Regions from separate parts of the Streptomyces sp. NPDC088707 genome, predicted to be linked through region 1. Evidence: riboswitches for the same ligand, from Rfam matches in the RefSeq annotation. Region 1 holds a riboswitch; each other region holds the start of a gene.

The links. A riboswitch is a leader RNA that binds a small molecule or an ion and turns the genes downstream of it on or off. The one in region 1 is predicted to bind cyclic di-AMP.
Positions count from the first base shown of each region.
Region 2: it holds a riboswitch for cyclic di-AMP, as region 1 does, so the genes downstream of both, ACIP84_RS02325 (transglycosylase SLT domain-containing protein) here and ACIP84_RS13885 (M23 family metallopeptidase) in region 1, are expected to answer to the same signal.
Region 3: it holds a riboswitch for cyclic di-AMP, as region 1 does, so the genes downstream of both, ACIP84_RS31435 (M23 family metallopeptidase) here and ACIP84_RS13885 (M23 family metallopeptidase) in region 1, are expected to answer to the same signal.
Region 4: it holds a riboswitch for cyclic di-AMP, as region 1 does, so the genes downstream of both, ACIP84_RS06115 (LysM peptidoglycan-binding domain-containing M23 family metallopeptidase) here and ACIP84_RS13885 (M23 family metallopeptidase) in region 1, are expected to answer to the same signal.

Region 1 covers NZ_JBIVLV010000003.1:656,785-664,139, forward strand. The annotation lists gene ACIP84_RS13860 (MerR family transcriptional regulator) at 49-789, shown strand; gene ACIP84_RS13865 (hypothetical protein) at 902-1,282, shown strand; gene ACIP84_RS13870 (PLP-dependent cysteine synthase family protein) at 1,343-2,383, shown strand; gene ACIP84_RS13875 (MFS transporter) at 2,412-3,635, shown strand; gene ACIP84_RS13880 (PP2C family protein-serine/threonine phosphatase) at 3,766-5,013, shown strand; cyclic di-AMP (ydaO/yuaA leader) riboswitch at 5,215-5,360, shown strand; gene ACIP84_RS13885 (M23 family metallopeptidase) at 5,372-6,532, shown strand; gene ACIP84_RS13890 (hypothetical protein) at 6,605-7,093, opposite strand; gene ACIP84_RS13895 (hypothetical protein) at 7,124-7,339, opposite strand.
Region 2 covers NZ_JBIVLV010000001.1:494,126-501,480, forward strand. The annotation lists gene ACIP84_RS02315 (phosphocholine-specific phospholipase C) at 1-1,174, shown strand, start outside; gene ACIP84_RS02320 (hypothetical protein) at 1,258-1,860, opposite strand; cyclic di-AMP (ydaO/yuaA leader) riboswitch at 2,203-2,386, shown strand; gene ACIP84_RS02325 (transglycosylase SLT domain-containing protein) at 2,392-3,297, shown strand; gene ACIP84_RS02330 (phosphoribosyltransferase family protein) at 3,291-4,580, opposite strand; gene ACIP84_RS02335 (hypothetical protein) at 4,698-5,294, opposite strand; gene ACIP84_RS02340 (alpha/beta hydrolase) at 5,883-6,647, opposite strand; gene ACIP84_RS02345 (SpoIIE family protein phosphatase) at 6,808-7,355, shown strand, end outside.
Region 3 covers NZ_JBIVLV010000012.1:147,567-154,921, forward strand. The annotation lists gene ACIP84_RS31425 (pitrilysin family protein) at 1-25, shown strand, start outside; gene ACIP84_RS31430 (pitrilysin family protein) at 52-1,419, shown strand; cyclic di-AMP (ydaO/yuaA leader) riboswitch at 1,620-1,785, shown strand; gene ACIP84_RS31435 (M23 family metallopeptidase) at 1,798-2,568, shown strand; gene ACIP84_RS31440 (GntR family transcriptional regulator) at 2,792-3,475, shown strand; gene ACIP84_RS31445 (HPr family phosphocarrier protein) at 3,621-3,902, opposite strand; gene ACIP84_RS31450 (GNAT family N-acetyltransferase) at 4,215-7,355, shown strand, end outside.
Region 4 covers NZ_JBIVLV010000001.1:1,374,059-1,381,413, forward strand. The annotation lists gene ACIP84_RS06110 (SGNH/GDSL hydrolase family protein) at 1-758, opposite strand, end outside; gene ACIP84_RS06115 (LysM peptidoglycan-binding domain-containing M23 family metallopeptidase) at 930-1,916, opposite strand; cyclic di-AMP (ydaO/yuaA leader) riboswitch at 1,921-2,108, opposite strand; gene ACIP84_RS06120 (tyrosine-protein phosphatase) at 2,469-3,290, shown strand; gene ACIP84_RS06125 (DUF6126 family protein) at 3,298-3,453, opposite strand; gene ACIP84_RS06130 (helix-turn-helix domain-containing protein) at 3,488-4,147, opposite strand; gene ACIP84_RS06135 (aspartate aminotransferase family protein) at 4,220-5,605, opposite strand; gene hpnH (adenosyl-hopene transferase HpnH) at 5,668-6,690, opposite strand; gene ACIP84_RS06145 (1-hydroxy-2-methyl-2-butenyl 4-diphosphate reductase) at 6,698-7,355, opposite strand, start outside.

The DNA.
Region 1 (7,355 bases):
ACGTCGGTGCTTGACCTTTACGCAGCGTCAAGATCTAGCGTTCTCGGTATGGAGTGGTCGATCCAAGAGATCGCCAAGAAGGCAGGCACCACCAGTCGCACCCTCCGGCACTACGGGGACCGCGGGCTGCTGGAGCCGAGCCGGATCGGCGCGAACGGTTACCGGTACTACGACCAGGCGGCGCTCGTGCGCCTGCAGCGGATTCTGCTGCTGCGCGAGCTGGGGCTCTCGTTGCCCGCGATCGCCGAGGTCCTCGCGGGGCAGCGGGACACGTCCGCCGCCCTGCGCACCCATCTCGCGCTCCTGGAGCAGGAGCGCGAACGCATCGGCCGGCAGATCGCCTCGGTGCGGACCACTCTCCACAAGACCGAGAACGGAGAAGAACTCATGGCCGACGAAGTGTTCGACGGTTTCGACCACACGGTGTACGAGCGGGAGGTGACCGAGCGCTGGGGCCGCCACGCGTACGAGAACAGCGACCGGTGGTGGCGCTCGCTCACCGACGCGCAGAAGAAGGCGTTCATGGACGAGCAGGCCGGCATCGCCCGCGACTTCGCGCAGGCGCTCAAGGACGGGCTCGCCGCCGGCGGCGACGCGGTGCAGGAGATCGCGCGACGCCAGGTCGCGTGGCTGTCCACCACCACGACGCCGAGCAAGGAGTACGTGATCGGTCTCGGCCGCATGTACGTCGACGACCCGCGCTTCACCGCGCACTACGACAAGCACGGTGAGGGCACGGCGGTCCTCGTCCGGGACGCGATGGAGATCTACGCGGAGCGGAACCTGTAGTCCTTCCGGCCGGGCTGTCCGAACGCCTCCGGATGCCGGAGGTGAACGGTGGCCAGAACCGTGCCTGTCCCTTTGTGCACGCACCCTGCCTCACCGTAGTGTCACCCGCACCATGAGTGACGAGCGAGTGAGTGACGTACGCCGGCGGGCGCCCGCCGTCCTCGTCCTGCTCGCGCTCCTCGCCCTCCTCGCCAGCGTCTGCCACGGCTCCCACGGGCACCTGCTGCCGCCCTCGGGCTCCGCGGCCGCCGTCTCGGCCCCCGCGCCGCCGCACGGCTGCGAGCGCTCCGGAGAGGGATGGTCCTTCGACATCCACCTCCCCGCGCAGACCGCCGCCGCGCCCCTCGCCGCGCCGGACGCCGGCGGAGCCGTGCTCCTGCCGTACGCGGCCGACCTCCGCACCGGCCCCCGCGCGCGCTGCGTCCGGGGCGGGGCGGGACCCGGCCCCGAGCCGGGCCGGCTGCTGATCGCCCTCGGAGTGGACCGGAACTGAGCCGGGTCTCGCCCTCGCGTGACCAGGCCCCTTCCGCGTACTCACCCCAAGGACGCCCCCATGAACAACCTGCTGTCCGGCAGCCTGCCGCCCGTCGCCGAGCAGACCGTCGGCAACACCCCCGTCCTCCGCACGGACGACGGCTACTGGGCCAAGCTCGAAGGATTCAACTTCGGCGGCATCAAGGACCGCGCCGCCCTCTACATGGTCGAACAGGCCCGCCGGCGCGGGGAGCTGCGGCCCGGCGCCCCGATCGTCGAGTCGACCTCCGGGACCCTCGGCCTCGGCCTCGCCCTCGCCGGGGTCCTCCACGGCCATCCGGTGCACGTCGTCACCGACCCCGGCCTCGAACCGATCGTCGAGCGGATGCTCGTCGCCCACGGCGCCCGGGTCCACGTCGTACGGGAGCCGAGCCCCCTGGGCGGCTGGCAACAGGCCCGGATGGACCGGGTCGCCGAGCTGCTCGTGAGCCTCGACGGGGCCTGGTGGCCCGACCAGTACGGCAACCCCGACAACCCCGACGCGTACGCGGGGCTCGCCGCCGAGCTATCCGGGCAGCTCGACCGGATCGACGTCCTCGTCTGCGCGGTCGGCACCGGCGGCCACTCGGCCGGGATCTCCCGGGCCCTGCGCGCCACCAGCAGCCCCGCGCTCGAACTCGTCGGCGTGGACTCCGTCGGCTCCACCGTCTTCGGCCTGCCGGCCGGGGAGCGGCTGATGCGCGGCCTCGGCTCCTCCATCCACCCGGGCAACGTGGACCACGGCGCCTTCGACGAGATCCACTGGGTGGGCCCCGCCGAGGCGGTACGGGCAGCCCGCCGCCTGGCCTCGCGCCAGTTCGCCACGGGCGGCTGGAGCGTCGGCGCGGTCGCGCTGGTCGCCGGCTGGCTGGCCCGCACCCGGCCGCGCGGGACGCGGATCGCGGCCGTCTTCCCCGACGGGCCGCAGCGGTACTTCGACACCGTCTTCAACGACGAGTTCTGCGCGGCCCACGGCCTCCTCGACGGGCCCGTGCGGGAGGACCCCGCCGGGTACGTCTCCGCGGACACGGTCAGCGGCTGGACCCGCAGGGTCATGGACCGGACGGGGGCGGCGCGTTGACCACGACGGCGCGGACGGGGGCGGCGCGATGACCACCACGGCAACGCCGCCCAAGGGCGGGGTCTGGAAACAGAGCCGCACCTTCGACCCGGCCGTCCGGCTCCTCTTCCTCAACCAGCTCACCATCAACCTCGGCTTCTACATGCTCATGCCGTACCTGGCCGCGCACCTCGCGGACGGGCTCGGCATGGCGGCCTGGGCGGTCGGGCTCGTGCTCGGCGCCCGGAACCTCTCCCAGCAGGGCATGTTCCTCGTCGGCGGGGCGCTCGCCGACCGGCTCGGCTTCAAGCCGCTCATCGTGGCGGGCTGCGCCCTGCGGACGGCGGGCTTCGGGGCGCTCGCGTTCGCGCAGTCGCTCCCGATGCTGATCGCCGCCTCGCTCGCGACCGGGCTCGCGGGGGCGCTGTTCAACCCCGCCGTACGGGCCTGCCTCGCGGCGGAGGCGGGGGAGGAGCGCCGGGTCGAGGCCTTCGCGCTGTTCAACGTCCACTACCAGGCGGGCATCCTGCTCGGGCCGCTCGTGGGGGTGGCCCTGACGGGGGTGTCGTTCCGGCTCACGTGCGGGGTGGCGGCGCTGCTGTTCGCCGGGCTGACCCTCGTACAGCTCCGGTACATGCCCGCCCGGGGGGAGCGGCGGGAGCGGGACGGGGAGGGGCGCGGGCAGTTCCGCACGGTGCTCTCCCACCGCACCTTCTGGCTCTTCTCGCTCGCGATGACCGGCTCCTACGTGCTGTCCTTCCAGGTCTATCTGGCGCTGCCGCTCGCCGCCGGCGGCGCGGGGCCCACGACGGCGCTCTTCGTCGTCTCCGCGCTGGTCGCGCTCGCCGGGCAGCTGCGGATCACCGCCTGGTGCGGGCGGCGGCTGAGCCGGGAGCGTTGTCTGGTCCTCGGGCTCGCCCTGATGGGCGGGGCGTTCCTGCTCCCGGCGGCCCTCGGCCGGGGCCTGGTGGGGCTGCTGCTGTGCGCGGCCGTCCTGGCCGTCGCGAACGCGGTGCTCTACCCGTACGAGATGGACACCGTCGTCGCCCTGTCCCGGGGGCGCTGGGTGGCCACCCACTACGGGCTCTACAACACGGTGTGCGGGATCGGGATCACCCTGGGGAACCTGGGGACGGGCGCGCTGCTCGACGTGACCGGGTGGTCGGCGGCGCCGTGGCTCGCGCTGTGCGCGGTGGGGTGGGGGTGCGCTGCGGCGATGGCCCTCCTGGCGAGGGGCGGGCGGCTGGCGGAGGGAGCGGCACCGGCGGACTGAGCGGGGGCGGGTCACTCCCGGGCCGTACGCCAGTCGGCCCCGTGGGAGTCGCCGCCCCGGGCGGTGGCGGCCACCCTGGGAGGGCGCGGTACGGGCCGCGGCCGGGTACGGACCGGGCAGGAGAGCACAGGTGGGGCACCCCCCAGGAGTGATCGGCGGGCGGCGGGGCGGCGAGGGCCGCCGCCCGTACGGGAGCGCCCGGAGGTTCATCCGGGCGCTCCCGCCGCTGATCATCGTGGGCGGGGTCTTCTTCGACGTCCTGACGCCGCCGAAGTACAGCGCGGCGCCGATGTTCTCGGCGGCCCCGCTGATCGCGGCGCCGTTCTTCTCCACCCTCACGACGCTGCTCACCGGGATCGCGGCCGTCCTCGCCTCCGTCGGGCTGCACGTCTACAACGACACCGCGACCGAGATCCCCTCGCTCACCGAGGTCCTGACCGTGCTCACGGTCTCCGCGCTCGCCATGCTCATCAACCGGGTCGTCCTCCGCAGCGGCGAGCGGCTCGCCTCGGCGCGGGTGATCGCGGAGACCGCGCAGAAGGCGGTGCTGCCGACGCCCGCCGAGCGGATCGGGGGGCTGCAGTGCGCGGCGCGGTACGAGGCGGCGCAGGCGGACGCGTTCATCGGCGGCGACCTGTTCGCCGTCCAGGACACGCCCTACGGGGTACGGCTCGTGGTCGGCGACGTCCGGGGCAAGGGCATGGACGCGGTCGAGGCCGTCGCCGTCGTCATCGGGGCGTTCCGGGAGGCGGCCGAGCAGGAGCGGACCCTGGAAGGCGTGGCGCAGCGGCTGGAGCGGGCCCTCGCCCGGGAAGGCACCCGCCGGCACGGGCTCGACGCCTTCGAGGGCTTCACCACGGCCGTGCTCGCCGAGATCCCGCGCGGTGACGGGAGCGGCACCTTCGACGGTTTCGTACGGGTCGTCAACCGCGGGCACCCGCCTCCGCTGATGCTGTACGCGGACGGGCGCCTGGACACGATGGAGCCAGGCGAGCCGGCGCTGCCGCTCGGCATGGGCGATCTGGCGGCGTGGCCGGACCGGGCCGAGGCGCGGCCGTACCCGCCGGGCGCGACCCTGCTCCTCTACACCGACGGCCTCTCGGAGGCGCGGAACGCCGGGGGCGTGTTCTACGACCCGGGGGAACGGCTCGCCGGGCGGATCTTCCCCGGGCCCGAGGAGCTGCTCGACGCGCTCGTGGACGACGTACGGCTGCACACGGGCGGCGGGTCGACCGACGACATGGCGCTGCTCGCGGTGAGCCGTCCGGCGACGGGGCAGCCGGAGCGGCGCCGGACGATGCCGGTGGTGCCGCCGGGCGGGTCCGGATCCCCTGGCGGGTCCGGATCCCCCGGCGGCGGGCCCGGTCACCGGCCGTAGCCGCAAGGTGTCACTGCGATAACAATTGACATAACGTCAGATCGCGAGGGTTTGGGCCTTCCTTGCTGAAGGGGGGTCAACTCGGACCATTCCCTCCCAATTCAATGAATGATCAAGAGGAACAGCTTGGAATCGGCACCCCGTGTCTATTAACGTTCGATAACGCAGCGCGGTCGTCCCAGCCGTCGCAAGAGGCGGCACCGTGCGCACGCGCCGAATCCTGAAAAGGAACCGGGGAACCACTACTTGGGGTGAATCGGGCCCTCGCACTCGTGCGACCGTGCCCGTAGGAGACCTTCCTGCTCCGAACCCGTCAGCTAACCCGGTAGGCGAGAAGGAAGGAAAGGAGCGCGCCTTCGTGGCGTCCAACACTCCCGCACCCGAAGCCCCCTTCGATGCTTTCGGTGGTGGTGCGGGTCCTGCCGCCCCGGACACCGAGTGGAACCCCACCGAGGGATCCCTCCGCGCCGAGAGCCGCTCCGGCGGCCGCCACCGTGTCGTCAAGCAGCGCTCCAACTTCGCCCGCTCCTCCACCGTCCTCGGCGTCGGTGTGATCGCGGCCGTCGGTGCGGGTGGCCTCGCCACCGCGCAGGAGAAGCCCCCGGTGGCCATATCGCTCCCGGACCTGCCCGACCTCCACCTGCCGGACGCCCACGACCTCCCCGGTGTCGGCGACCTCCTCCCCGAGGAGACCCAGGAGACGGTCAGCGCGGCCCGCGCCAACCCGAACCCGCTCACCGGCGCCACGTACGCCACCCTCGACGACGAGCAGGGCGCCAAGGCCCCGCAGATGCAGCAGGCCGGCCTGGTCACCCAGGACGGCCCGGCCACGAAGGCCGCGCCCGGCGCCGGCGACGCGGGCGAGGCCCTGCGCGCCCGCATCCTCCAGCAGGCCGAGCAGCAGCAGGCCTCCGCCGACGCCGCCGACAAGGCCGCGGCGGAGAAGGCGGCGGCCGAGAAGGCCGCCTCGGAGGCCGCGGCCAAGGCCGACGCGGCGGAGAAGGCGGCCGCCGAGGCGAAGGCCAAGGCCGAGGCGGAGGCCAAGGCGAAGGCGGAAGCCGAGGCCAGGGCGAAGGCCGAGGCGGCGGCCGAGGCCGAGCGCCTCGCCAAACTGGCCGCGAGCTACACGCTGCCGCTCTCCTCCTACAGCCTCAGCGCCACCTACATGCAGTCCGGCTCGATGTGGTCCTCCGGCTACCACACCGGCCTCGACTTCGCCGCTCCCACCGGCACCCCGCTCAAGGCGGTCCACGGCGGCACCGTCAAGTCGGCCGGCTGGTCCGGCTCGTACGGCTACCGCGTCGTCCTGGAGCTCTCGGACGGCACCGAGATCTGGTACGCCCACATGTCCTCCATGACGGTCTCCGCGGGCCAGACCGTGGGCACCGGCGAGACGATCGGCCGCGTCGGCGCCACCGGCAACGTCACCGGCGCCCACCTCCACATGGAGGTGCACACGCCCGGCGGCTCCGGCCTCGACCCGGCGGAGTGGCTGCGTTCCAAGGGCCTCAGCCTCTGACCCACCGGCCTCCGGCCCACCGGCCTCCGGCCCACCCCGCGTCGCCACGAGGGCGACGCGGGTCCGCCCGCCCTACCGTGCGGGCACGCCGGCTCCGGCCTCCGCGATCCAGGCGTCCAACTGCTCCTGGGTGGTGCCGGGGTCGGCGACCAGCGCACCCAGGTCGTCGCCCTCGACGACGGTGGTCGCCAGGGCCGGGCACCTGCGGCAGCCGTCCACACCGACCTGCACCCACCACTTGCAGTGGGGGCGCAGATGACACCGCGGCACGCTCCGCTGCTCGTCCGCCGGCGTCGCGGCCACCCGCTCCACCAGGCCGCAGTCATTGCCCCTGCGGTGCAGACAGTTGCTGACGCAGTGCGACGCGAAGCGCAGGACCCGGGTCGGCTCGACATCCTTCGGGACGACCGGCAGGACGTCTCGGGCCGGCACGGGATCGGCGAGGTACACCACCTCGCCGCCCTGCCCCGACCGCACTCCCAGGACGACCGACTCCGGTGCGTCGGCCTTGCCGCTCGGGCACCATGTCCTGCCCGCTCCGGAACGGTCCGCGGTGCTCATCTCCACCTCCTCGTCCGTCGGGTGGGACCGCTACACGATCTGACCGGCGCAGGCCGGAGTGCAGGCCGCCGCCGTGCGCTCCTGCTCGACCGCCTTGGCCAGGTGCGCCTCCAGCTGCGCCGAGGTGATCTGCCCGGGCTTGGGCGAGGACTGCGCGGACGCGGCACCCGCTCCGCCGAGAACCAGCGCGGCGGCCGCGAGCGCGGCCGCGGTACCCCCGACAGCGGGGCGACTCGTGTACTTCATGCTGCAACCTCCTGGA
Region 2 (7,355 bases), on a different contig from region 1:
GTCGTGGGTGGTCGCCAGCGAGGCGTTCTCGGAGCACCCCTACGCACCGCCCGGGGACGGCGCGCACTTCGTCGACCTCGTCCACCGTGCGCTCGCCGCCGACGCCGACGTGTTCGACTCGACCGTGCTGTTCCTCAACTACGACGAGAACGACGGCTTCTTCGACCATGTGCCGCCGCCGGTCGCTCCCCCGGGCACCCCGGGCGAGTACCTCGACGGCGTACCGATCGGCCTGGGCTTCCGGGTCCCCATGATTGTCATGTCCCCGTGGACCCGGGGCGGCTGGGTGAGCTCGGAGGTCTTCGACCACACCTCGGTCCTGCGCTTCATGGAAACGTGGACGGCCGCCCTGGGCACCCCGGCCGCCTGCCCCAACATCAGCGCCTGGCGACGGAAGGTGACGGGAGATCTGACCGGCGTCTTCGACTTCGCCCACCCGGTGTACGGAGTGCCGGCCGGCCTCCCCTCCACGGCGAAGGTCATCGGCCAGGCGACCTGCGGCCCGCTGCCGAACCCCGTGCCCCAGAACAACGCCCAGCCCGCACAGGAGGCCGGTACCCGGCCCGCCCGCGCCCTGCCGTACCAGGTGAACGGCAACCTCGACCGCTTCGAGTTCGGGGCGGCGGGCAAGATCCTCGCCTGGTTCTCGATGACGAACCAGGGCACCGAGGCCAAGCGGGCGGCCCACTTCTCGATCCATCCGCACCAGCACCGCGACACGGCCGCCTGGCAGTACACCGTCGACCCGGGCGGCACGGCCACCGACTACTTCAACATCGGACTGGGTTCGGGGTCCGGCAAGTACGACATCTCGATGATGGGCCCCAACCGCTTCCTGCGCCGGTTCATCGGGGACGCCTCCAAGGCCGGCAAGGCCGTCGAGGTCACCTCCCGGTTCGCGACCGAGGCGGGGACGGGCCGGACGGCCCTGTGGTTCAAGCTGAGCAACACCTCGGCCGGACCGGTGACGTTCACGATCCGCTCGAACGCGTACCGCACGGACGGCCCCTGGACCTACACGGTCCCGGCCGACTCCACGCGGGAGGACTTCTTCAACGCGGTCGCCTACCACAACGGCTGGTACGACTTCACCGTCCTGGCCGACATCGACGGGACCTGGTCGCGCCGGTACACCGGTCACATCGAGACCGGAGTGCCCAGCATCACCGGGTGATCCCACCCTCCGAGAGCGGGGCGGCGGCTTCTCCGCCGCCCCGCGCCCGCGGACGGGCCGTCAGGCTTCCATCGGTCGGGCCGTCAGCGTCCGGCGTGCGCCGCGCGGTGGATCGTCGCGTCGAGGAGGGCCACCGCATCGGCGGCCGTACGGCCCGGAGCACGGTTCCACGGCCCGATCAGCTCGTGCCACCCCCGCGACCGGAGCTCGGCCATGATCCAGGCGGCCGCCTCGTTCATCGTGGTCGCGCTGCCGTAGCCGAGACGGTGCGCGGCGAGGAGCGCACCGCAGACACACCGGGCCCCGCGCGCGTCGCGCAGTTTGTACGGGGCGTTCTGCCAGCCCCACTCCGTCAGCACGAGGCGCGCGTAGCCGAGGTGGACCGAGGGGCGCAGCTCGGCCCGTCCGATGCGGCGCCAGGCGTGCAGCCGGTCGGGAAGGACGGCTCCGATCCGGCCGGGAAGCCGGCGCTCGGCGGGGAGGGACGGCGGCAGCGCTTCGAGCGCGTCGGCGACGAGCCGCTCCACCGGCACGCTGAGCAGGTCACGCCAGCCCTCGACTGCGGGTGCGGGCGTCGACGGCTCGGTCCAGTCCGTGACGATCCGCTGCCATGCGGCGCTCTCGTAGAGGGCGGCGGCCTCGCGGTCGAGGGTCTCGGGGTTGAGCAGGGAGGCGGAGGACGGCATCCGGGTGACTCCTCGGTCGGGTGGCTCCATCTTTCACGAGGAATGTCGGTTTTGCTACGTATGCCCTTGCGTGTCCTCGCGACCGAACAGGCCGCTTATCACCCACTTCCCCATTAACCGAATTTGCGTGCGCATTCGGACATTACGCACCCGGTGACGCGACTCACTTTCCCCGCGACGCGCCGGCGACCGGAATCCGCGCAGGCCGTACGGGACAAGGAAGTTCGATGCCGAGGAGTCACCATCGATCTTGAATTCCATGAATTCGGTGATCCTTTCGCCGACACCCGGACACAGATCCTCTTGTTCTCCGTCGCATTACTGGCCTACGGTCACCTCCATTCGAGTGGATCGCCGAATCCTGCCACCGCTCGAAACACCTCCCTTTCACCCGATGGCAGGAGCGGGGGACCCACGAATACGCCGGCCCGGATTCCGGAACGGCTCGGGGTGAAGCCGCGTGCGCGCGGCCGGACATCTCCAGTCCGAACCCGACAGCTCACCCCGAAGGCGCCGGAGAGGAATCCCGTCATGCCTGCTCACGGTAAGCACCGCCGTCCCCGCCGCCGCCCCGTCTCCCGTGGACTCGCGCTGGTCGGCACGGGCGGAGCCGCTCTCGCCCTCCCGCTGATCGCCCCGGCCGTGGCCGGCGCCGCGCCCGTCTCCGGAGCTCCGGAATTCGCCGCCCAGGCCATCACCGCTCCCGCCGCTCCGGTCGCCGCCAAGGCTCCGGCCGCTCCGGCCGCCGCGCGCACCTACACGGTCGTCAGCGGCGACTCCCTTTCCCTGATCGCCCAGAAGAAGGGAATTCAGGGCGGCTGGAAGGGCCTTTACAGCACCAACAAGAGCGCCGTGGGTGACAATCCGTCACTTATTCACCCGGGCCTTGAACTGACGCTTCGTCCGGCTTCCGTGAAGGCCGCGGCTCCCGCGAAGGCCGCGGCTCCCGCGAAGGCCGCGGCTTCCGCGAAGGCGAAGAAGACCGCCACGACCGAACGGGCGAGCCGCTCCGAGCGCCGGAGCGCCACCCCGGCCGTCGCCACCGGCGGATCGGCCGCCGCTCCCGTTGCCGCCGCCGCTCCGGTGAAGGCCGCGCCCGTCGCCGCCACCCAGTACGCGAACAACCTCGACGGCTGGATCCGCCAGTCGCTGGACATCATGGCCCAGCGCGGCATCCCCGGCTCGTACGAGGGGATCCATCGCAACATCATGCGGGAGTCCTCCGGCAACCCCCAGGCCATCAACCTCTGGGACTCCAACGCCGTGGCCGGCACGCCCTCCAAGGGTCTGCTCCAGGTCATCGAGCCGACCTTCCTGGCCTACCACGTGCCCGGCACGTCGATGGACCTGTTCGACCCGGTCGCCAACATCACCGCCGCCTGCAACTACGCGGCCGACCGCTACGGCTCCATCGACAACGTCAACGGCGCCTACTGATTCCGGAAGTGCCCGGTGAACCAGGAGGTGGCGAGCTCCGCCACCTCCTCCAGGGCGCCAGGCTCCTCGAAGAGGTGTGTGGCGCCCTCCACGACCTCCAGCCGGCTCTCGCACCGCAGCAGCGACTCGGCCCGCCGGTTGAGGTCCAGGACCAGCGCGTCCCTGCCGCCGACCACGAGAAGCGTCGGGGCCTCGACCCGCGCCAGGTGGTCGGCCGCGAGGTCCGGCCGGCCACCGCGTGAGACGACGGCGGCCACGGAGGACTCGACGTCGCCCGCCGCCCACAGCGCGGCGGCCGCTCCCGTACTGGCCCCGAAGTAGCCCAGCGGAAGGCCGTCGCTCTCCGGCCGTCCGGCGAGCCACTCCGTGGCGCGGGCCAGCCTGCCGGCGAGCAGCGGGGTGTCGAAGACATGCGCCCGGTCGACCGCCTCGGCCTCGGTGAGCAGGTCGAACAGCAGCGTTCCCAGTCCCGCCCGGTTGAGCGCCCCCGCCACCGCCCGATTGCGGGGGCTGTGCCGGCTGCTCCCGCTGCCGTGGGCGAACAGGACGATCCCGGTGGCGCCCTCGGGCACCGCGAGCCGGCCGGCCAGCGTGACACCGTCGGCGACGGGGATGCGTACGTCCGCGTCCTGGACGACCGGTCCGTGGACGGCGCGGATGCGGTCCAGACAGGCGACGACCTCAGCGTCCGGGGTCTGCGTGAAGTCCTGGTAGAACTGCCCGATCGCGTAGAAGATCTCCGGCGCGTGGACGCTCACCGTCTCGTCGGCCTCGCCACCGAGCCGGGCCGTCCATCCGTGGGGCGCCACCGGCACCGCGAGGATGATCCGGGCGGCGCCCCGGGCCCGCACCACCCGGCAGGCCGCCAGCGCCGTGGCGCCGGTGGCGAGACCGTCGTCCACGACCAGGACCGTTCGGCCCTCCAGGGGCACGGAAGGTCTGCTGCCCCGATAGCGGCGGGCCCGCTGGTCGAGCTCGGCGTGCTCGCGCTCCTCGACCGCGGCCAGAGCACGCGCGCCGACACCGGCCTCGTGGAGCACGCGCTCGTTCACCACCCGTACGCCGCCCTCGCCGAGCGCGCCCATCGCCAGTTCCGGCTGCTGCGGCACCCCCAGCTTCCGAACGAGGCAGATGTCGAGCGGGGCGTCGAGTGCGTCGGCCACCTCGGCCGCCACCGGCACCCCACCGCGCGGCAGACCGAGCACCACGACGTCATGGCCCTTGAGATGGTCGAGCCGGGCGGCCAGTTGCCGACCGGCGTCGATGCGATCACTGAAGAACATGGCCCGTCGTCCTTCCGCCTGCGCGGCTGCGGGCACGGGGAGGAACGCCGCGCTCCGTCCCCTGCCCGTCCCTCCAGGGTAAGACGCCCCTTCCCCGGTCGGCGGGTGAGCCGGGCGTCAGCGGGACTGGAGGGCGTCCAGGGCCACGGCCTGGGCTATCGCGAGTCGCCGGTCGAGCTCCGGATCCGCTATGTCGAGCACGTACCGGTCGCGGAGACCGAAGAGCTTCTCGACGGACATCACCGAGCGGCCCGACTCGGTGAAGTCGAAGTGGTACGGCACGAAGAAGGGGAGAAGGTCGGTGTAGGGCAGGAACTCCCAGGCACGGCGCAGCAGCGCGAGGCCCTCGCTCCGCTCCTGCCCGGTCGTCTCCCCCTCGGCGCCCTCGCGGCTCAGGTGCCAGGTGCTGCGCAGCAGGGAGGCGCCGAAGTTCTTGCGGAAGCTGCCCAGCCGGGTGCCGGACGCTCCGTGCACGTCGTAGGTCGCGCCGAGGTCGATGACCTGGCGGGCCCTGAAGGTGAAGAGGACCTGGCGCCGGGACTCGTCGGTGTAGAAGGTGACGTGCTCCTTGAGCGCCATTCTCTTCTGATGGGCGAAGGCGACGAGTTCGCCCTCCTCGCCGTCCGCTCCCGCGGTGTGCACGAGGTAGCGGTTGGCCATGGGCGTCACCTTCTGCCGGACGAGGAAGCGGTGCTGCGTCTGCGCGAGGCCCATCGAACGTGCTCCTGCCGGTCGCGGGCGGGTCGGTCGAGGACCTGCCCCATGAGGTCGTGAGCACGATGATCCGGTGCCGGAGGGCCGCACCGCTGTCCTCGAAAGTCGTCGCCTTCTTCGACGTTCGGATGAGACCCCGGCCGCCGTCGCGGGCGCCTGGTCGAGGACCCGCCGCGAACCCTCACGGTCAGGTTCAGGGTGAGGATCACGTTCAGGCAGAGGGTCAGGGCACGGACCGCGGCCGGGGCCCGGCAGTGCCCGGACCCGGGGTGAGAGGCCCCGGTGCGACCCGCGCCGGGGCCGCGCGCTGGTCGAGGGCGAGGGCTCCGCGTCCGCGCTGCGGGCCGTGGACGCCGCGAGGACAGCGACCGAGCCGAGCAGCACCCCGGTGAACGCTCCCATGCCTCGGCCGCCGACGACGGCGAGCGTGGCCGACCGCGAGCGGTGCCAGGACCGCGAGCGGGTGACCAGGGACTACGAGCGGGTGGCCAGGACCGCGAGCGGCTCGCCGGTCGGCGGCCCGGGGGTGTCACCGGGACCGAAGTCCGCGGTGACGCCCGGAAACCGCGGTGACGCCCGGAAAGTCCCTCAGGCGGCGAGAAAGGCCTCGATGGCCTCGGCGAGCGCCTGCGGAGTCTCCTCTGGCGCGTAGTGGCCGGCGTCCTTGAGGACCTCAAGACGCGCGTTGGGGTACCAGCGCAGCCAGGTCGCCTCCATCGCCTCGGCGCCGAGCGCCGGGTCGTGGGCGCCGACGACGAGCAGCACGGGGGCCGGGTTGTCGCGGACGCGCTCGTGGAAGTCGGTGCGCGACCAGGAGTCCAGGTAGGCGCGGAAGGCCGTGGCCGAGGAGCGCCGGACGGACCGCTCGACGAGGGTGCTCAGCCAGGCGTCGTCGTACCGGCCGCCGGTGGTGTTGTCGATGATCGCGCGCCGGTTCGCCGCCTCCTCGGCGGCGCCTGCGAAGAGCTCCCAGGTCTCCCCGTCCATGGGGAAACCGGCCGCCGAGACGGGCGAGATCCCGATGATCGAACGCACGCGGTCGGGGGCGTCGAGGAGCATCAGCTGCGCGGCCTTGCCGCCCATCGAGTGCCCGACGACGGAGAACGAGTCCCAGCCCAGGTCGTCCGCGACCGCGAACGCGTCGGCCGCGACCTCCTCCATCGTGTAAGCGCCCGCGTGGTCGAGCGCCTCGCCGTAGCCGCGGCAGTCGACGAAGGCGTAGGAGCCGGAGGCGTCGTTCAGATGGGCCCGCAGCGGAGCGAAGCTGGTGCGGTCGCCGAACCAGTTGTGGAGCACGAGTGCCCGCCGCGGACCCTCGCCCTGCACCTCGTACGGAAGAACCCGGCCCGTCATCCTGCCCCCTGGTCATGAGGTGGTGTGGTGCGCCCTGCGGCGCCGGTCGACGACCGAGTGTGACGGTGCGGACGCGTGCGGTCAACACCCCCGTGCTCGGACAGGGCTGGGGAACGGGTCCGGGATGCGATGCCTTTCCGGTGAGGCGCATCCTGACTGTGTGACCTCGCACGGCACGACCGCCCCCGGCCCGGCGGGCAGTAGCGGGCGTCTGTCCGGGAAGGAAACTGCCGACGGGCCCGTTTCCGGCGCCCTGACCTGGACGCTCGCGGAGGCGGCACTCCGCGCTGTCGACGAGGTCGGAGGCTACGCCGGCGGGGTGTACCTGCGCTCCGGGACACCGGGACTGTTGCGGATGGCGGCCCTGGTGGGGCTGCCGGGTCCCTTGTTCCGCCCGTGGTTTCGCATGCACACGAACCGGCCCTTCCCGATCGCCGAGGTCCACCGCTCCGGACAAGCCGTCCACCTCCATGACGTCGAGGAGGCCATGCGGCGGTTTCCGCAGCTGGTGGCCAGCCTGCCGTTCCCCTTCGCCTCGCTGTACACGCCGGTCGTCGCGGGTCGCGAGCGGTTCGGGGTCCTCGTGGCCCTGCGGGCGCCGACTCCCGGGGTGCCGGTGGACACCCGCGACCGGAACCGGATGACGCGGGGCGCGCTGCGCCTCGGCGAGACCCTCGCCGAGCTCGCCCGCCAGGGGACGACCATCGA
Region 3 (7,355 bases), on a different contig from region 1:
CGAGGAAGAGGGAGCGGACCAGTGACCGACGCCGCCACGTCTTTGACGAGCATGGACTTCCACCCGCAGCCGACGCCCGGCACCGCCCGGCCCTGGGCCTTCCCGGCCCCGGACCGCGGCGCCCTGGACAACGGCCTGACGGTGCTCACCAGCCACCGCCCCGGCCAGCAGGTCGTGGCCGTGGAGATCTTCCTGCCGGCCCCGCTGGACGCCGAGCCCGCCGGTCTCGACGGGGTCGCCACCATCATGGCCCGCGCCCTCTTCGAGGGCACGGACCAGCAGAGCGCCGAGGAGTTCGCGGCCGAGCTGGAGCGCTGTGGCGCCACGCTCGACGCGCACGCCGACCACCCGGGCGTACGGGTCTCCCTCGAGGTTCCCGTCTCCCGGCTGCCCAAGGCGCTCGGCCTCGTCTCCGAGGCCCTGATCGCGCCGGCGTTCCTCGAGACCGAGGTCGAGCGCCTGGTGCGCAACCGCCTCGACGAGATCCCGCACGAGACGGCCAACCCGGCCCGCCGCGCCGCCAAGCAGCTCTCCAAGGAGCTGTTCCCGGCCGAGGCCCGGATGTCCCGGCCGCGCCAGGGCACCGAGGAGACCGTGGAGGCGATCGACGCCGCCGCGGTCCGCGCCTTCTACGAGGCGTACGTCCGGCCGGCCACGGCCACCGCCGTGGTCGTCGGCGACCTCACCGGTGTCGACCTGGACAAGGTCCTCGCCGAGACCCTGGGCGCCTGGACCGGCGAGCCGGCCGAGCCGCTTCCGATGCCGCCGATCACCGCCGACGACACCGGACGGGTCGTCATCGTGGACCGTCCCGGCGCCGTCCAGACCCAGTTGCTGATCGGCCGGGTCGGACCCGACCGCCACGACAGCGTCTGGCCGGCCCAGGTCCTGGGCACGTACTGCCTCGGTGGCACCCTCACCTCGCGACTCGACCGGGTCCTGCGGGAGGAGAAGGGCTACACGTACGGCGTGCGCGCCTTCGGGCAGGTGCTCCGCTCGGACGGCCGGGGGAACGGCGCCTCGATGCTCGCCATCAGCGGCTCCGTCGACACGCCCAACACCGGCCCGGCTCTTGACGACCTGTGGAAGGTGCTGCGGACGCTGGCCGCGGAGGGTCTCACCGACGCCGAGCGGGAGACGGCCGTGCAGAACCTGGTGGGGGTCGCGCCGCTCAAGTACGAGACCGCCGCCTCCGTCGCGGGGACGCTCGCCGACCAGGTCGAGCAGCACCTCCCGGACGACTACCAGGCCCAGTTGTACGCCCGGCTGGCCGAGACCGGCACGGTCGAGGCGACCGCCGCCGTGGTCAGCGCCTTCCCCGTGGACCGGCTCGTCACCGTGCTCGTGGGCGACGCGGCGCAGATCGCGGAGCCGGTGCGTGCGCTCGGGATCGGCGAAGTGACCGTCGTGACCGGCTGATTCACGCCGCCGACACGACAAAGGGGGGCCCCGACGGCATAGTTCGTCGGGGTCCTCCCCTTTGTCCGTATTCGGGGCTTGGGTGGTCGTATGCCTTGTGGCATGTCTTACAAAATGCGTGTCCGGTTGGTGATTGAAAGACGATCCGCATAGCGTCGGTCCGTCTGTTCGCCAGTTGCATGTGCCGCACCCGCGGCATCGGACAGACATCGCCGAGTCCCCGTCAGGCGCGAGCCTGGGGAGCCGGGGACCCACACGTAGTCCCTGGGGTGAATCGGGCGCCTTCGTCTCGTACGGAGGGGCTCGTAGGAGACCTTCCTGCTCCGAACCCGTCAGCTAACCCGGTAGGCGAGAGGGAAGGAAAGGATCAGCCCCTACATGGCGTTCACCCGTGCCACCGGGAAGCATCGTGCTCCGAGCCGGATGGCGCGCCGCGGCGTGGGCATCGCCGGCGCGGCGACGCTCGCCACCACCGGCGTCATCGGAACCCTCGCTTCCCCGGCGCTCGCCGCCGACACGGACACCCGCTCGGTCGAGGACACCGGTCTCATCAAGGTGATCACCGAGGACTCGCTCTCCGAGCGGATCGACGCCCAGGCCGCCGCCCAGGAGCAGGAGGCCTTCGAGGTCGCCGCCAAGGCGAAGGCCAAGGCCGAGGCGAAGCGCAAGGCCGAGGCCCGTGCCAAGGAGATCCGCGAGGCCGAGCAGCGTGCGGCCCGTGAGGCCGAGCGCCGCCGCCTGGCCTCCTTCCAGCTGCCCGTCGAGGGCACGTACGTGTCCACCGGCTACAAGACCGGCGGCTCGCTCTGGTCCTCCGGCAGCCACTCCGGCATCGACTTCCACGCCGCCTACGGCAGCAACGTCGTCTCCGTCGGCTCGGGCACCGTCGTTGAGGCCGGCTGGGGCGGCGCGTACGGCAACAACATCGTCATCCGGATGAACGACGGCACGTACACCCAGTACGGTCACCTCTCCTCCATCGGGGTCTACGTCGGCCAGACCGTCGAGCCGGGTGAGCGGATAGGCATCTCGGGCTCGACCGGGAACTCGACCGGCCCGCACCTCCACTTCGAGGCGCGGACGACGTCCGAGTACGGCTCCGACATCAACCCGGTCGCGTACCTGCGCGCCCGCGGCGTCGGCGTCTGATCCGGGACGGATCCAGGACACCCCTCGCGCAGGACCGGCGTTCCGCCCCCCTCGCATCGCAAAAGCCCCGGCTCGTACAGAGCCGGGGCTTTTCGTCGGTCGCGTGAGACCGATATTCCGTCGGGGCATCGGAAATTCCGGCGTGCTGCAATAGAGTCGCAGATCGGGCGCAGAACAGGCGCCGTCGGAATTGACTCGCGCAGACCAAAGGCGGAGGTCGGACATGCGCATTCCCGCGCACTCGGTATGCACGGCGATCCGGGACGACATCGTCTCCGGAGTCTTCGAGCGGGGCAGCCGGCTGACCGAGGACCAGCTGGCCCGCCGGTACGGGGTGTCCCGCGTCCCGGTCCGCGAGGCCCTGCGCACCCTGGAGTCCGAGGGCTTCGTCGTCTCCCGCCGCCATGCCGGGGCGCATGTCGCCGAGCCCACCGAGCAGGAGGCCGCCGATCTGCTCGACATGCGGGTGCTGCTCGAACCGCTGGGGGCGTCCCGCGCCGCCCAGCGGCGCACGGAGGCGCATCTCAAGGTCCTGCGCGGCCTGGTGAGGCTGGGGCAGGAGCGGGCCAGGCGCGGGCAGGGCGAGGATCTGCGCTCACTCGGCGGCTGGTTCCACGAGACGCTCGCACAGGCCTCCGGGAGCCCGGCCCTGACGGCGCTGCTGACCCAGCTGCGGCACAAGATCGCCTGGATGTACACCGTCGAACTGCCCGAGCGGCCGGTGGACGCCTGGGCGGAGCACGGCGCGATCGTGGACGCCGTGGCGCGCGGCGACGCCGAGCGGGCGCGGACGCTGACCGCGCTGCACGCGGAGCGCTCGCAGTCGCTGCACCGCCTCAAGAGGCCGGACCGCGGCCGTGTGAGGGTTTCGCAACATGCAGTCAACACGGCGAGTTCCCGGAATTAACGCGCGCATCGTATACATGGAATAGGAATTCGATGCCGCTGCTCCGTGCTGCCCTGAAAGGGCAGCGGCGGAAAAGCGAAAGGCCGTGACCGCCCGGAATTCCGGCGGTCACGGCCTTTCGTCGTGCAGTGGGGGTCGACCCGGATCAGACGGTCTCGGGAAGCTCGTCCAGACCCTCGGCGACCAGCTTCGCCAGACGGTCCAGAGCGGCCTCGGCGCCGTCGGCCTCGGAGGCGAGGACGATCTCCTCGCCGCCCTGCGCGCCCAGGCCGAGCACCGCGAGCATGGAGGCGGCGTTCACCGGGGTGCCGTCGGACTTGGCGATCGTCACCGGAACGCCGGAAGCCGTGGCGGCACGGACGAAGATGGACGCGGGGCGGGCGTGGAGGCCCTCGGCCCAGCCGACGTTGACGCGGCGCTCAGCCATGGTGTTGCCCTTCAAGTCTCAAGCGGGTTGTCTAGACCAGTCTCTCACGGGATGCTGCGTGCTCGCGCCGACCTTCGGCCCGGATCGGACCGCCGTTCGGCCCTCCGTCGCCGTGCGCGGCGTGCTCCCTACCTTGCACGGCGGACCCCCGCCGCGCGAGCGGTGTCGCCGCCGTGTCGCGGCCCGGGTCGTCGCCGTGTCGCGACCCGTGCCACCCCCGTGTCGCACCCCGAGCCGTCCCCGTGTCGCGGCCCGGGTCGTCGCCGTGTCGCGACCGGTGCCACCGCCGTGCGGCGGCCGTAGGCTGACCCCATGCAGAGCGCGTCGGACCAGCTGCCGGAGCACGACTACCCCGACCACTGGGAAGCGGACGTGGTGCTCCGCGACGGCGGCACCGCGCGCATCCGGCCCATCACGGCCGACGACGCCGACCGCCTCGTCAGCTTCTACGAGCAGGTCTCGGACGAGTCGAAGTACTACCGCTTCTTCGCCCCCTACCCGCGGCTGTCCGCCAAGGACGTGCACCGCTTCACCCACCACGACTTCGTGGACCGGGTCGGCCTCGCGGCGACCGTGGGCGGCGAGTTCATCGCCACCGTGCGCTACGACCGCATCAACGACCGGGGGCTGCCCGCCTCCGCCCCGGCCGACGAGGCCGAGGTCGCCTTCCTCGTCCAGGACGCCCACCAGGGACGCGGTGTCGCCTCCGCCCTGCTCGAACACATCGCGGCCGTCGCCCGCGAGCGGGACATCCGGCGCTTCGCCGCCGAGGTGCTCCCCGCCAACAACAAGATGATCAAGGTGTTCACGGACGCGGGCTACACCCAGAAGCGCAGCTTCGAGGACGGGTCCGTACGGCTCCACCTCGACCTCGAACCCACCGACCGCTCCCTCGCCGTGCAGCGCGCGCGGGAGCAGCGCGCCGAGGCCCGCTCCGTGCAGCGCCTCCTCACCCCGCGGTCCGTCGCCGTCGTCGGCGCCGGCCGCGCACCGGGCGGCGTCGGCCGGACGGTCCTGCGCAACCTCCTCGGGGCCGGGTACACCGGACGCGTGTACGCGGTCAACGCCGCGCTCGCCGGGGACGGCGGGCCCGTCGAGTTCGACGGCGTCCCCGCCCACCCCTCCGTCGCGGCCATCGGCGAGCCCGTCGACCTGGCGATCGTCGCCGTCCCCGCCGAACGGGTGCCGGAAGTCGTCGCCGACTGCGGCGAGCACGGTGTCCAGGGTCTGGTCGTCCTCTCCGCCGGATACGCCGAGAGCGGGGCCGACGGGCGCGAGCGGCAGCGCCAGCTGGTCCGGCAGGCCCGCTCGTACGGCATGAGGATCATCGGCCCGAACGCCTTCGGGATCATCAACACCGCCGCCGACACCCGGCTCAACGCCTCCCTCGCCCCGCAGATGCCGGCCGCCGGGCGGATCGGCCTCTTCACCCAGTCCGGCGCCATCGGCATCGCCCTCCTCGCCGGACTGCACCGGCGGGGCGCCGGGCTCTCCTCCTTCATCTCGGCCGGCAACCGCGCCGACGTCTCCGGCAACGACTTCCTCCAGCACTGGTACGACGACCCCGGCACCGACGTCGTCCTGCTCTACCTGGAGTCGATCGGCAACCCCCGGAAGTTCACCCGGCTGGCGCGCCGCACCGCCGCCGTCAAGCCGGTCGTCGTCGTCAAGGGCGCCCGGCACAGCGGCAGCGCGCCGCCCGGACACCGCGTGCCGGTCACCCGCATCCCGCACGCGACGGTCTCCGCGCTGCTCCGCCAGGCCGGCGTCATCCGCGTCGACACCGTCACCGAGCTGGTGGACGCCGGAGTGCTGCTCGCCGCCCAGCCGCTGCCCGCCGGGCCCCGGGTCGCGATCCTCGGCAACTCCGAGTCCCTCGGCCTCCTCACGTACGACGCCTGCCTGACGGAGGGGCTGCGCCCGCTGCGGCCGCTCGACCTCACCACGGCGGCGGAACCGGCGGACTTCCGGGACGCCCTCGTGGCGGCGCTCGCGGACGAGACCTCCGACGCGGTCGTCGTGAACGCGATCCCGTGGGTCGGGGAGAACGGCGCCACCGAGTTCGGCGACGGAGAGGTGCTCGCCGCCTCCCTCCGCGAGGCCGTCGCCTCCGCCGAGGCCCCCACGAAGCCGGTCGTCGTCGTCCATGTCGAGATGGGCGGCCTCGCGGAGGCCCTCGCCGTCGCCACGAGCACGCGCCCGACGGCACCGGGCCGGGGCGCGACCGCCGCCCCGGGACCCCGGCCGACCGGACTCCCGGCGGCACCGGGGGTCGCACCGGGGGCCGGGACCGCCGGGTCCGGGACCGTCCCCGGGGCGGGGCCCACAGGCTCCGGGCCCGAGCGCGAGTCCGGGCCCACCGGCCTCCGGCCCGAGCCCGGTGAAGCCGGTCCCGGGACGGCCGGCCCGGGGACGAGCGGCTCCGCGGTGACCGCCCCCGCCGTGTCCGCCCCCGGCGTCCCGGGAGCGACCCCGGCCGAGGCGGCACCGGCTCCCGCGTCCGGCGCCGGCTCCAGCGCCGTCTCCGCCTCCGTCTCCGCCTCCGCCTCCGCCTCCGGCGCCGGAGACCCGGCGTCCGCGCCCGTACGAGTCCCGCCCGCCACCATCCCCTCCTACCCCGCCGCCGAGCGGGCCGTGCGGGCGCTGGCCGAGGCCGTGCGGTACGGGCAGTGGCGGCGGCAGGCCGCCGAGCCCGGACGGGTGCCCGAGTACGAGGACATCGACGAGGCAGGGGCCGCCGCGCTCATCGAGCGGGTGCTCGGCGGCGACGAAGCCGACCCACGCGGTGTGACCCTCGACACCGCGCAGGCGGGGGAGCTGCTCGCCCGCTACGGCATCGCCGTGCTGCCCACGCTGCCCGCGCCCACCCCCGACGCCGCCGTCGCGGCCGCCGGCCGGCTCGGCTACCCGGTCGCCCTCAAGACGACCGCGCCCCACCTCCGCCACCGCCCCGACCTCGGGGGCGTACGGCTCGATCTGGCGTCCGAGGAACAGCTCCGTACGGCCTACGCCGAGCTGACCGAGGTCCTCGGCAAGCCCGAGGAGCTCCAGCCGGTCGTCCAGGCGATGGTGCCCCGGGGCGTCGACACCGTCGTCCGCTCCGCCATCGACCCGGCCGTCGGCGCGGTCCTCTCCTTCGGCCTCGCGGGCGCCGCGTCCGAGCTGCTCGGCGACACGGCCCACCGGCTGGTGCCGGCCACCGACCGGGACGTCGCCGAACTGGTCCGGTCCCTCCGCACCGCCCCGCTGCTGTTCGGCTGGCGCGGCTCCGCCCCCGTCGACACCCCGGCGCTGGAAGAGGTACTGCTCCGGGTCTCCCGGCTGGTCGACGACCACCCCGAGGTGGTCGCCGTCTCCCTGGAGCCGGTGGTCGTGGCACCGCGCGGACTGTCCGTCCTCGGCGCCACCGTCCGGCTGGCCCCGCCGCCGCCCCGCACCGACCTGGGCCCGCGC
Region 4 (7,355 bases), on a different contig from region 1:
TGGTCGCCGGAGCTCTCGCCGCGCAGCCGGCGGCCGATCCAGGGCACGAGGTACTCCCTGGCCCAGTGGATGTCGTCGCGGCGCACCTCCAGCGTGCCGCGCGGGGGTACCGGCGGCCACGCCTGGTCGGGGTCGGCCGGCACGGGCAGGCCGAGGACCTGGGCGGCGCGCAGGGCGACCCGGGTGTGGCCGTCGGACGAGAGGTGCAGCCGGTCGTCGTCCCAGGCGCGTCGGTCCTGCACGGACCTCAGGGACCAGAGGTCGAGGACCGGGCAGCCGTAGCGGTCCGCGATGGCCCGGACGTGCCCGTTGTACGTGGCGATCTTGCCGCGCAGGTGCTTGAGGAGCGTGACGCCTCGTGTGTCGAAGCCGGTTGTCACCATCACGGTGCCGACGGCGGAGGTGAGTTCGGCGACGGCTCGCTCGAAGCGCTCGGCGACCTCGTCGGGGTCGGTGCCGGGGCGGATGATGTCGTTTCCGCCGGCGCAGAAGGTCACCAGGTCGGGGGCGAGTTCCTTCGCCCGGGGGACCTGTTCCGCCACGATCTGGTCGAGGAGGCGCCCGCGTACGGCCAGGTTGGCGTAGCGGAAGGCGTCGTGCTCCGGCAGCTGGTCGGCGAGCAGCACCGCGAAGCGGTCCGCCCAGCCGACGTACGTCCCGTCGGGCCCGGGGTCTCCGACGCCCTCGGTGAAGCTGTCACCGATCGCCGCGTACGACCCGAATGCGTGCTTGTCTCTTGATCTCGAATCGTCTGCCACGGGAGCACATCCTTCCCTTTCGGATGTGACCTACGCGACCGTAAGGAGGGGTTGACGGCGGGTGACATATGCCACCGATAAAGAGTTTGCCAAGCCGGAATAGACCGGGAAGCACGCCGGAGGCCCGGCACGCGTCACGCGTGTGCCGGGCCTCGGGGTGACGACGGTGCGTCAGATGTTCACGCCGTGCTGGCGCAGGGCGGCGATCGGGTCGATGTCGGAGCCGTAGTCCGGCCCGGTCCGGATCTCGAAGTGCAGGTGCGGGCCGGTGACGTTGCCGGTCGCGCCGGAGAGGCCGATCTGCTCGCCGCCGCTCACGGTCTGGCCGGCGGAGACGGAGATCGAGGAGAGGTGGGCGTACTGGGAGAAGGTGCCGTCGGCGTGCTGGATGACGACCTGGTTGCCGTACGCGCCGCCGTCGCCGGCGGAGTAGACGGTGCCGGGGCCGACCGCGACGATCGTGGTGCCGGTGGAGGCCATGAAGTCGACACCGGTGTGGTAGCCGGAGGACCACATGGAGCCGGCGGCGCGGTACGGGGTGGACATGCCGCCGCTGACCGGGGCGAACCAGCCGGAGGCGGAGGTCTCGGCGCCGGCGGACTTCGCGGTCTTCGCGGCGGTCGTGTCCGCGGCCGGGGCGCTCGCGGCCGGGGCGGCGGAGCGCTCGCTGCTCCGGGAGGCGCGCGAGGTGTCGCCGTTCTTCCCGGTGCTCTTGGGGGCGGCCTTGGGCGCGGCGCTCTTCGGCGCGGCGGCCTTGGCGGTGCTCTTGGCGCCGAGGGTGAGCTTCATGCCGGGCATGATGAGCGAGGGGTTCTCGCCGACGACCTGACGGTTGTCCGCGTACAGCTTCTGCCAGCCGCCGGTGAGGTGGTGCTCGGCGGCGATCTTCGACAGGTAGTCGCCCCGCACGACGGAGTACGTCTTCGGCGCGGCCTTCGCGGCGGCGGGCGCGGCCTTGGCGAGGGCGGGGGCCTTCACCTGGGCGGCGGCGGTGACGGCCTGGCCGGGAGCGGCGGCCGGGGCGGCCTGCTCGGCGGCGTGGGCGCCGGTGGCACCGAGGAGCGGGAGGGCGACGACGGCGCCTCCCGTACCGGCTGCGGCGATTCCGCGGGTGAGGCGGTTGGACTTGATGCGGCGGTGCTTACCCTTCGCGGGCATGGCGAATTCCTCTCCGGCGCCTACGAGGTGAGCTGTCGGGTTCGGACGGGAGATGTCCGGCCGCGCTCTCACGCGGCTTCACCCCGAGCCGTCCTGCGTCGCGGGACCGGCGTACTTCCTGGGTCCCCCGCTCCTGCCACGCATGGGATGAGTGGAATTCCGGACGGTGGCAGGATTCGGCGGTCCGACCGGATTGACGGTGACGCTAGACGAGCGGGGTCGACGCGAACAAGCCAGTGATTTCCACCGGCATTCCGGCCACGGGTTTTCACCGGTAATCCCGGTCACCCTCCGTGGATGACGGACCCTCGATCTCCTTTTTCCGTACGGCAATTGGCCGGGCCCGTCGGCCACGATCCGTCACCTCTATGACCCTGCTCACGCGCTGCGGCTCATCTCGCCTGTAAACAGGGCGCGTTATACGCAAGGCCCCAATTCGGACAGATCACCCATTCCCGTCCAGGGGGGTGCGCCGACACGGCCCCACCTGGATGATTGCCCCTGGAACCGATCTCGCGTCGGGCACCCGAACGTCGACCATCAGGAGCATCCGTGACGCAGCAGCTGCCGCAGGTCCCGCCCATCGAGGCGAACGAGCCCGAGCTGGCCGAGGTCCGCAACTTCCGGGACGTGGGCGGCCTGCCGACGACGGACGGGCGCGCCGTACGCCCCGGCCGCCTCTACCGCAGCGGCCACCTCGCCCACGCCACCGAGGAGGACGTCACCTTCCTCGACTCGCTCGGACTGCACACCGTCTTCGACTTCCGGAACCTCGCCGACCGGAAGGTCGAAGGCCCGGACGTCGATCTGCCGGGCGTACGGAACGTGAACATACCCCTCAACGACCCCGCCGACGGAAAGGAGTTCTGGAAGCTGGTCCGAGACGGCGACATCGAGCAGCTGCGGGACATCCTCGGCGACGGCAAGGCCGCGACCCGAATGTCCGACTCGTACCGGAAGATGGTGGTCGAGCGGACCCCGGAGCACAGCCGGATCCTGCACGCACTGGCCGAGGACAGCCTGCCCGCCCTGATGCACTGCGCGGCCGGAAAGGACCGCGCCGGGCTGTCCATCGCGATCACGCTGCTGGCCGTCGGGGTCGAGCGGGAGGCGATCGAGGCCGACTACGTGAAGTCGAACGACCCGCACCGCCGCTACAAGGTACGCCGCAGCTCCACCGCCCCGGACGCGATGTCGCCCGAGGTGATGGAGCTGCTGAGCCCGCTGTTCGACGCGCGGGTGGAGTATCTGCGGGGCGCCTTCGAGACGATCGAGGCGACCTGGGGCTCGGTGGACGCCTACCTCTCCGAGGGCCTGAAGCTGTCCCCTGAGACCCGCGAGCTGCTGCGCGAGCGGCTGCTCACGGAGGCGTGACCAGGACCTACTGGCTCTGCCCGCCGAGCATGAAGAGCAGATAGAGGAAGCCGGCGAAGAGGTGGCCGGCGATCAGATAGGCGAAGAGGCGCAGGACGAGACCCTTGGGGAACTTGCCCTCGCCTCGCTCTTCGCCGGTGACGGCTCGTGACTTATCGGACATCTCAGCCCTTTTCTGTCGAAGGAAGTACGCGGGATCAGCGTCGGTGCGGAGTTCCGTCGCCGAGACACAGCTCGGCGACGGGGCTCTGCATCAGGGTGTGGACGAAGAGCAGCTCGGCCCCTCCGGGGGTCGCCGCCCCGATCCGGTGCGGGGTCAGCGAGTCGAAGTGCGCGCTGTCCCCGGGATCGAGGACGTGGACGGCCTCGCCGAGCGCGAGCCGCACCCGGCCCTCCAGGACGTGGATCCACTCCTCGCCGGGATGGACGCGCACGATGTCGCCCCGGGTGGCGTACGGCACGTGGACCCGCAGGCACTGCAGGGCGCGCCCGGCGCCGCCCGCCTGGCGGTAGATCCAGCCGTCGGCCTCGACGGGCTCGGAGCGCCCGGCGCGGACGACGGGGTCGCGCTCCGGGGGTGTCTCGCCGAGCAGCTCGGAGACCGTCGTACCGTAGATACGGGCGAGGGCCAGCAGCATCGGGAGCGAGGGCTGCCGGTTCCCGGTCTCCAGACGCGAGAGGTGGGCCGGCGAGAGGCCGGCCCGCTGGGCGGCGGCCTCCAGGGTGAGTCCCCGGCGGCGGCGCAGGGCCCGCAGCTGCGGGGCGACGTCGGGAAGGACGTCGGGGCCGGCGGCGCCAGGGGCGCCGGGGGCCGGGGCGGCAGGGTCCGGGGCGGCTTCCCCGGGGACGTGGTCCATGCGTCCATTCCGCCAGGATCGTGCCTCTGAGGCAAGTTTCTTGCCTCAGAGGCAAAAGCCCGGGCCGTACGGTCAGCGCTGTGCGACGGCCTGTTTCACCAGAGTCTTCCCGAAGTCCCACATCAGCCCGCCGCCACCGTGGGCGTCGTCCATGACCGCGGTGAAGGCGGTGACGAACCGGTCCACGTCCGCCTCGTCGACCACCAGCGGCGGAATCAGCTTGATCACCTCCAGATGGTCCCCCGAGACCTGGGTGAGGATCTGGTGCCGCTGGAGCAGCGGGACGACGACCATCTGGGCGAAGAGACCCTTCCGGGCCGCCTGGAGCATCGTCCAGCGTCCGCGCAGCCCCAGCGAGGACGGCCGGCCGAACTCGATCCCGATCATCAGTCCGCGGCCGCGGATCTCATGGAGCAGCTCGTACCGGGGCACGAGCTCCTTCAGCCGCCCGGAGAGCAGGTCGCCGATCCGGCGGGCGTGCGCGACCGTCCCCTCGTCCTCCATGACCGAGAGGACGGCGAGGCCGGCCGCCATGGCCTGCGCGTTCGATCCGAAGCTCGCCGAGTGGACCAGGACCCGGTCCATCGACGAGTAGACCTTCTTGAAGATCCAGTCCTTGCCGAGGGTGGCGCCGACCGGCACGTAGCCGCCGGAGAGCGCCTTGGCGACACAGACCAGGTCGGGTTCGACGCCGTCCTCGTGCTGGTACGCGTAGAAGTCGCCGGTCCTGCCGAGGCCGGTCTGCACCTCGTCGGCGATGAGCAGCGCCCCGTGCCGGTGCAGCAGCTCCTGAGCGGCCCGCAGGAAGCCCGGCGGGGCCTCGTGGACGCCCTTGCCCTGGATGGGTTCGACGATGAAGGCCGCCACGTCGCCCTTGCGCAGTTCCCGCTCCAGGGCGTCGAGGTCGCCGAGCCCGATCGCCGTGTCGGGCAGCAGCGGGGCGAAGCCGTCCCGGAAGCCGTTCTCGCCGTTGACGGAGAGGGAGCCGGTGGTGAGCCCGTGGAAGGCGTGGGTGCAGTAGAGGACCCTGGGCCGCCCGGTGGCGTACCGGGCGAACTTGAGGGCGGTCTCCACGGCCTCCGTGCCGCTGTTGCCGAAGAAGACCCGGTCGAGGTGCGGGCTGTGCGCGAGCAGTGCCTCGGCGAGGAGCCCCGGCAGCGGCTGGCAGTCGAAGCGGGTGAGGTCGGCGAGCTGGGCGTCCAGGACGTCGTGGAGGGCCTTGCGGACGACGGGGTGGTGCCGTCCGAGGCCCATCACGCCGAAGCCGGCGAGCATGTCGAGGTGGTCGACCCCGTCGGCGTCCCAGAAGTGGGCGCCCTCGGCCCGCTCGTACACCTTGTCGAAGCCGATGGTGTGGAGCATGCGCGGCAGCTGGTGGTTGAGATGGCGGGCGTGGAGCTCGTACCGCTCGCCGCCGCGCTCGGCCAGCAGCGCCCGCAGGTCGAACTCACCCGTCACGGCCGCTCACCCGTTCCATGGGCGGTCACCGGCTCCATGGGCCGTCACCCTTTCGCGGTCGCTCACCCGTTGTTCCCGGAGACGGTCTCCCTGACCGCTCGCAGGGATTCCTTGAGAGAACCCATGGTGGCGAGGACGGCGGTGGGTTCGTAGCCGCAGTGCGCCATGCAGTTGGCGCAGCGCGGATCCTTGCCGCGGCCGTACTTGTCCCAGTCGGTGTCCTCGATGAGTTCGCGGTACGTGGGGACGTATCCGTCGCTCATGAGATAGCAGGGTCGCTGCCAGCCGAAGAGCGAATAGTTCGGAATGGCCCAGGCGGTGCACGGGAAGTCCGCCTTTCCTTCCAGGAAGTCCAGGAAGAGCGGCGAGTGGTTGAGCCGCCAGCGTCGCCGGTTTCCGCCGGCGAAGGCCTTCTTGAAGAGCTCGCGGGTCTGCTCGACGCCGAGGAAGTGCTCCTGGTCGGGAGCCTTCTCGTACGCGTACGCGGGCGAGATCATCATCTCGTCGACCTGGAGGTCGTCGTTGAGGTAGTTGAGCACCTCGATGATGGTCTGCGGGGTGTCGGTGTTGAAGAAGGTCGAATTGGTGGTGACGCGGAAACCGCGCCGCTTGGCCTCCTTGATGGCGGCCACCGCCTCGTCGAACACGCCTTCCTTGGCGACGGATTCGTCGTGCCGCTCGCGCAGGCCGTCGATGTGCACGGCGAAGGCGAAGTACGGCGAGGGCGTGAAGTTCTCCAGCTTCTTGCGCAGCAGCATCGCGTTGGTACAGAGGAAGACGTACTTCCGCTTGGCCACCAGCTGGCGCACGATCTCATGGATCTGGGGGTGCATCAGAGGCTCGCCGCCCGCGATGGACACCATGGGGGCGCCGGACTCGAGGACGGCGCCGACCGCCTGGGCGACCGGCATGCGCTGCTTGAGGACGCCTGCCGGGTGCTGGATCTTGCCGCAGCCCTCGCACTTGAGGTTGCAGGCGAACAGCGGCTCCAGCTCGACGATCAGCGGGAACTTCTCACGCTTGCGGAGTTTCTGTTCGAAGAGATAGGTCCCGACCCGGATGGACTGACGGAGCGGCATGGCCATAACTCGCTCACCTCCTGGGGAGCAGCAAAGAACGGTGCCATTCGAAGAATGCGGGAAGGACGGCACGAAGAACACGGAAGGCCGATATTCCCCCGCGTACCGTGCCGATCCGGACCAGTTCATGTTCTGGAGCGTCCACGACCACCCGGACGGCCGCAACCGGGCGGGCGTCCGGGCCCGGACCGCCACGCGCCGTCCCCAGCGTCGCGGCGGACTCCATGTCGACGGCGATGGCGCCGGTGGCGCGCAGCGCGGACCGCTCGGGGCCGCGCACCACATGGTCGGAGCCGGTCAGCGGCCCGGTGTGGACGGCCCGCCCGGGCACGGCCCTGACCAGGGCTTTCACCAGGAGCTCGGTGCCGGTGCAGGAGATCGTGCCGTCGGGACCGCGGGTCTCGTCGGCGACGATCAGGTCCCCCGGGTGCATCCCCGGGGCGAGCCCGGCGCAGAAGCCGGAGGCGATGACGGCGGCGTCCTGCCATCCGGGTGCGTCGAGGGCACGGGAGACGGCCCGGCGGGCCCGGTCGGGCCCCATGCCCGTACGGAGCACCGTGACGGGTCCGGGGGCGCCGGCCCGGTCCCCGCTGCGCAGGGCGAGCTGCTCGATGCCGAGGGCGCAGGCGATCAGCAGCGGCGGTGGGGCGCCGGGGCCCGGCTCGCGCCCC